2 regions of the Streptococcus lingualis genome follow, and region 1 is predicted to be linked to the other one. Evidence: predicted binding sites of a transcription regulator. Region 1 holds the regulator's gene; the other holds the start of a gene.
The links. Region 1 encodes Rex, which represses fermentation and respiration genes when NADH is low (regulators of the CRP and FNR family bind a similar motif). Its sites were predicted from a motif close to TTGTGAANTANTTCACAA; they were not measured.
Positions count from the first base shown of each region.

Region 2: the regulator Rex is predicted to act here: its motif matches at 1,343-1,360, upstream of adhP (alcohol dehydrogenase AdhP).

Region 1 is NZ_CP139419.1:1,259,715-1,263,139, reverse strand. It holds gene SM123_RS05960 (hypothetical protein) at 21-299, shown strand; gene radC (RadC family protein) at 354-1,037, shown strand; gene SM123_RS05950 (redox-sensing transcriptional repressor Rex) at 1,240-1,887, opposite strand; gene SM123_RS05945 (DUF4649 family protein) at 2,018-2,233, opposite strand; gene SM123_RS05940 (DUF1831 domain-containing protein) at 2,235-2,582, opposite strand; gene SM123_RS05935 (cysteine desulfurase family protein) at 2,592-3,425, opposite strand, start outside.
Region 2 is NZ_CP139419.1:1,770,038-1,773,462, reverse strand. It holds gene adhP (alcohol dehydrogenase AdhP) at 257-1,279, opposite strand; gene SM123_RS08565 (Cof-type HAD-IIB family hydrolase) at 1,469-2,281, opposite strand; gene SM123_RS08560 (NCS2 family permease) at 2,457-3,425, shown strand, end outside.

The DNA of each region.
Region 1 (3,425 bases):
TATGATAAGGAGGTAGAATAGTGACAAAAGAGCGAATTTACCATCTCTTGCATCATTTCTATAATCTCTTAGTAAACGATTTTCCACGAAATGGTTTAATTACGAAAGGAATCTATGAAGTAGAGCAGGTCTACCAAGCTTTAGAGGCCATTCCTCAGAGCCAGGAGTACTTGATTCGCTGTGAAATTCAACAGTTTTTAAAAGAGCTTGAACAAGTTCAAACAGGTTACCAGATCCGCTTTAATAAAGATGAAGTCTTAGTGTTAGATGATTTGAAGGAAGAAATTGCCTGTAAATAATGCAAGGTCGTCGTTTTCTCTATTTATTACGAATTAATAAGTGAGGAGGAAATTATGTACGACATATCATTTATTGAACCATCTTTGCTTCCTAGAGAACGTTTGGTTTCTGAAGGGGTAGATAAGCTAAGTCATCAAGAATTGCTATCCATTCTCTTACGGACAGGCAATAAGAAAAAAAGCGTTTATGAGATTGCACAAGGTCTTTTGAGTTCGGTTAATAGTTTAAAGGAGTTAAGTCAATTAACCCTAGAGGAGCTACAGGAAATCTCAGGTATTGGCCGGGTGAAGGCCATCGAACTTCAGGCTGTGATTGAGTTTGGACGAAGGATTCATAAAGACGAATTGATGAGTTCTGAACAGATCATGAGCAGCCAGAAATTGGCCCATAAAATTCAACAGGAAATCGGCCATAAGAAACAGGAGCACCTGGTTGCCCTCTATTTAAATACGCAGAATGAAATTATTCATCAGCAGACCATTTTTATTGGAACCGTGAATCGAAGTATTGCGGAGCCACGTGAAATCCTGCATTATGCACTGAAGCACATGGCAACCTCTATCATCTTGGCGCACAATCATCCATCTGGTGCCGTATTTCCCAGTAAAAATGATGATGAAGTAACGCAACGAGTTTTAGAGGCCTGTGAAGTGATGGGTTTAACCCTATTGGATCACTTGATTGTATCTGAAGAAAACTATTATAGTTACCGTGAAGAAACCGATTATTTGGCATAAAAAAGAGAGTGGGACAGAAATCGTTAATTCGTTAGAATTCGATTTCGTCGTCCCACCTCCGCACAGTTGAGTAGGGCTGTAAAAGCTGTTAAAATCAGCGTAGTAGAGCCCACTCAATCACTGCGTCTTGCTCGACAATCCAAAAATAATTGAGAGGCTAGGACTTTTGTCCCAGCCTCTTTTCTTGTTAATGTATAAGTCTTTATTCTTCGTTTTTTCGCATGAAATAAAGGAGTGTTTGCAATTCACTGGTGAGATCGACATATTGAACGACGACATCTTTAGGGACTGTTAGATGTACTGGTGAGAAGCTGAGAATTCCCTTGACACCAGCGTCTACCAAAAGACTAGCAACTTCTTGAGCCTTGACGCTAGGAACAGTAAGGATGGCTGTTTGAATGCCTTCTTGTTTGAGCTTTTCTTTGATGGTGGAAATACCGTAAATGGGAATTCCGTCCTTACTTTTGGTATTGATCAGCTCATGATCGTCTAGATCAAATGCCATGACAATTTTCATCTTATTGCGTTCATGGAAGCGATAGTTGAGAAGCGCACTTCCCATATTTCCGATCCCCACAATAGCGACATTGGTAATGGCATTGTCATTTAAAAGATCTGCAAAGAAGTTCATCAGTTTTTTTACGTCATAACCAAATCCACGTCTTCCTAATTCACCAAAATATGAGAAATCTCGTCGAACAGTAGCAGAGTCAATCCCAATTGCATCAGCAATTTGCTTGGAATTGGCGCGCTCTATTTTTTCAGAGTTAAAGCGTTTAAAAATGCGGTAGTAGAGCGATAAGCGTTTTGCTGTTGCGCGTGGAATTGGAGTATTTTTATCATGTTTCACAATATCACAACCTTTCCCTCTTATTGTATAGGAAGATTGTGAAAAAATCAACTATCTAGAGTGGTTTTTCAAAAATATTTTTGTCTAAAGAAAAAGCTGATGACGATGGGAGAGTTCCATCAGCATCAGCTTAGTTTTCAGCTTGTTCTACCTTTTTCAAAAAAGCATAGAGTCCATCGACTCGTCCTGTATAGGGTAGCTTTTCCCCCTTGTATTCAATCGATACAATTGAGTAAGAGTCAGGCAAGGTTACACAGCCTGAAAATGCTAGGATACAAGCCGCAAGGTCAGTATAAGTAGTCGTTCGTTCTACTTGGTAAGCGTCGATATAAGTTAGGGTTACCATATTAGGCCTCTGTTTTGTTGAAAATTTCTCTTTCGACAAGACTATCCATTAAGAAATAGAATTTTTGTTGGATAATGTCATTTTCTGGATTTTTAAAGATATTAACCAGGCGAAGTCCAGACTTGTCTGTAATATTGATCTTAAAACCTGTCAAATCTTTATTGAAAATAATTTTAAGTAGGAAGCCTTCGCCGCTATTTGGAACGGCTTCGAGCAAACGATTTAACTCGTAATTTCCAACTTTGGTAACAGCGAATGTATTGTCACGTAAGGTATATTTTTTAACATTTGGGTGTAGACTATAGGTATATTTGCAGTCTTTCAATGAAACACTTGTTTCAAAAGCCATATTGTTCTCCTATGATAAAATTTCTTTAAGTTTTGCGAGGAAGTCTTGAACCTCCTCTACGGTATTGAGTTCTGAAAAACTAATTCGAAGGGATTCTTTTAGGCGTGAGCTATCTTTTCCATAGAGCGCCTCAAGGACATGGCTGGGTTGAACTGTACCGGCGGTACAAGCAGAACCTGTAGAGACAGAAATTCCAGCAAGATCGAGTCGCATCAATAATACATCATTTTGGACACCCGGAAAGCCAAGGTTCCAAACAAATGGAAGATGATCGTCATTCGCATTTACGTAGTAGTCGTAGGCTGCTAAACCATTGACTAGTTCTTGGCCGAGTTTTTGAACCTGGTTGAAATTTTCTACTTGATGTAGTGTAGCTTGCTGAAGCGCAGTTGCCATCCCGACAATAGAAATGAGATTTTCCGTGCTGGCTCTCATCTTACTTTCCTGATCACCACCATGGATGAGATTATCAAAATCTGGGACGGCTGCATAAAGGAAACCGACTCCCTTGGGGCCATGGAATTTGTGGGCAGAAGCACTGAGAAAATCAATCCCTAACTCTTCGGGATAGACCGGGACTTTCCCAATTGCTTGGACAGCATCAACGTGAAAGGCAGCTGGATGATCTTTTAAGAGTTCTCCGATTTCTTTAATCGGAAGAAGATCGCCTGTCTCGTTATTGGCAAACATGGTAGAGACAAGAATGGTATCCGGTCTAAGTGCAGCCTTGATATCACTAGCCTGAATGCGTCCATCTCTTGGTTGGACGATCGTAACTTCAAATCCGAAACGTTCTACAAGATATTCGATGGGTTCAAGAACCGCATGGTGTTCCAAAGCGGT
Region 2 (3,425 bases), 510 kb from region 1:
AAATATTGATTTATTATATTAAATTATCGTTAGATAGAAAAAGAATGCTCTTGAATGCATTTTGTTTATTACTTGTTGATGCTTAAAAAAACAATAATAGATATGTTTTATAGGATTTTGTTCTCAATGAAAAGATTCCGACAATCAAACGATATTCTCGAAAATAAAAATAAATATATAATAAATTGTAAAATAGAGTGATTGGGAGCACTAAAAAAGACTAGCCCAGTTGGGCTAGTCCTGTAGGTTCAGTTGTTTAGTTTGTAAAGTCAAGTACCATACGTCCTTGAATGGTTCCAGCTTCCATTTCGTCAAAGACTTTGACAGCATCTTCTACTGGACGTTTTTGAACGATAGGGACTACCAAGCCTTCTGCTCCAAATTGGAAAGCTTCTTCCAAGTCTTTACGAGTTCCTACAAGAGAACCAATGACTTGGATACCATCTAATACAGTTTTCACAATGCTGAGGTCCATCATTTCAGAAGGAAGACCAACTGCGACCACGCGGCCACCTGCACGAACAGAATCTACTGCTTGGTTGAAAGCTACTTTAGAAACAGCTGTTACGACAGCAGAGTGAGCTCCACCATTTGTTTTTTCTTTGATCAATCCTGGGACATCATCAACTTCGCGACCGTTGATGACAAAGTCTGCACCAACTTCTTTCGCTAATTCCAGTTTATCATTGTTGATATCGACAGCGATGACATGTGCGTTGAAGACTTTCTTAGCATATTGAACAGCCAAGTTTCCTAGTCCACCAGCTCCATAGATAACGATCCATTGTCCTGGTTCAGCTTTGGCTTCTTTGATGGCTTTGTAAGTTGTAACACCTGCACAGGTAATAGAAGAAGCTTGGGCTGGATCTAATCCTTCAGGTACTTTCACTGCGTAATCTGCAGTAACGATACATTGTTCAGCCATCCCTCCATCAACAGAGTAACCAGCATTTTTTACAGTACGGCAAAGAGTTTCACGACCAGTTGTACAGTATTCACAAGTTCCACATCCTTCGAAGAACCATGCGACACTGACACGATCCCCAACTTTTAGGCTCTTGACATCTGGAGCAACTTCTTTAACAATACCGATTCCTTCGTGTCCAAGAACACGTCCTGGAACTTTACCAAAGTCTCCGTGAGCAACGTGCAAGTCAGTGTGGCAGACACCACAGTATTCGATTTGAACAAGAGCTTCCCCTGTTTCAAGTGGACGCATGTCTTTGTTTGCAACGATTTCAACACCAGTACCTTCTGGATTTACAACAACAGCTTTCATTTTGTTCCTCCTTAAGTGAACGAGAAGCGATTTAGCATTTTTGAAAGCGCTTCTTTAATAACTATGTTAATAATATCACAAACTAGATGGCAAGGCAATGAAAAAAATGTAAAAATAGGAGGGTATTGATTAACCGATTAAGTATTTAGGATAGAAACAGACATGAGGGATAGCTCATGTCTGTTCCTATTATAAGAATAATTGAATTAGTTGGCGCGCGACACCGTCCTCATTATTGGTAAAATCTGTGACGGAATCCGCGTAAGGAAGTAGGACAGAGCTCGCGTTTTTCATGGCGTATCCATGACCAGCGAGAGCTAGCATGTCGGTATCGTTGTGCTCGTCTCCAAAGGCAATCAAATCCTTCTGATCCATATTGAGTTTATCTAGAAGGTAGGTCAGAGCAGAAGCTTTGGTCACATTTTTTGGATTGCATTCCAGAATATTTAAGGGACCACCCCAAGTATTGATAGACAGATTGTAGTTATAATGCCGATTCATTTCATCTGCCAGAGCATATTTGTCTTCCGCTTTCGTTTGAAAGAGGATACAGTTTGGGTCGCTCGTTACCCGTTCGGGGTTGAATTGATTTTCTGGTTGGAAAGATTCAATCCCGAATAATTTAGGATCTGCAACGTGCTCATTTGGATCGGTAATAAAGAATTTATTGCGGTATTCGCCTGCTATAAAGTCCGCTTGGATAGTGTCTCGGTTAGCGACCATATCTAACAGGTATTTTTTATCTAAAGTCAAACATTGTTCATCTGCCCATTTTTTCTCAGGTAGATGCGTAAGGGAGCCGTTAAAATTGATCATCGGAGTATCTAGCACTAGTTGTTTGTAATAGGTATGTGCCATACGGTAGGGGCGGCCTGTTGTAATAATGACTTTATGGCCAAGAGCACTAATTTTTTTTATCGTATCAATGGTAAAGTCGCTCAATTTGCTTTCGGAATTTAAGAGAGTGCCGTCTAGATCTAGAGCGATCATCTTTTTATGCATATTTCAGTTCCTTTCGAGAAGAATGAGACCATTATATCAGAAAAATCGGAAAAGCGCTCAAAAATCGAGAAGAGAAGCGGGATTTCTTGAAAGGCGAAAGATCTTTTGGTAAAATAGAAATAACGTTCGCAAATTGATTGGGAGCGAGAATGATGAAAAAGGAGTTTATTCTGAAATGGATAAGTTTTTTAAACTTTCAGAACATGGAACCACTGTTCGAACAGAGGTTCTTGCTGGTTTGACAACCTTTTTTGCGATGAGTTATATCCTCTTCGTAAACCCGCAAATGTTGTCACAAACAGGGATGCCAGCTCAAGGGGTCTTCCTTGCAACGATTATTGGATCTGTTGTCGGAACCTTGATGATGGCTTTTTATGCCAATTTACCGTATGCACAAGCACCAGGAATGGGCTTGAATGCCTTCTTTACCTTTACCGTTGTATTTGGTATGGGCTACTCCTGGCAGGAAGCTTTAGGAATGGTCTTCATTTGTGGTGTGATTTCATTGATCATCACATTGACAAATGTTAGGAAGATGATCATCGAATCGATTCCGACAGCCCTACGTTCTGCTATTTCAGCGGGGATTGGGATTTTCTTGGCCTATGTTGGAATTAAGAATGCAGGATTTTTGAAATTTACGATTGACCCTCATACCTACACAGTGGTCGGAGAAGGAGCAGATAAGGCGAATGCAACGATCTCAGCCAATGCATCTGCTGTTCCTGGTTTGGTTGATTTTAACAATCCAGCCGTCCTCTTGGCCCTTGTTGGTCTTGCGATTACCATTTTCTTTGTTGTCAAGGGGATTAAGGGAGGGATTATCCTTTCCATCTTAGTGACGACGGTTCTTGGAATTCTCATCCATGTTGTTGATATCAGCAAAATCGACTTTGCAAGTAACCATCTAGGAGCTGCCTTTAAGGATTTAGGCACGATCTTTGGTCAAGCTTTAGGATCGAAAGGATTGGGTTCGTTGATTTCCAATACGTCTCGTTTGCCTGAGACCTTCATGGCAATCTTAGCCTTCTCCTTGACCGATATTTTTGATACAATCGGAACTTTGATCGGTACGGGTGAAACAGTTGGGATTGTTGCGACGAATGGGGAAAATCATCAATCAGCTAAATTAGATAAAGCGCTC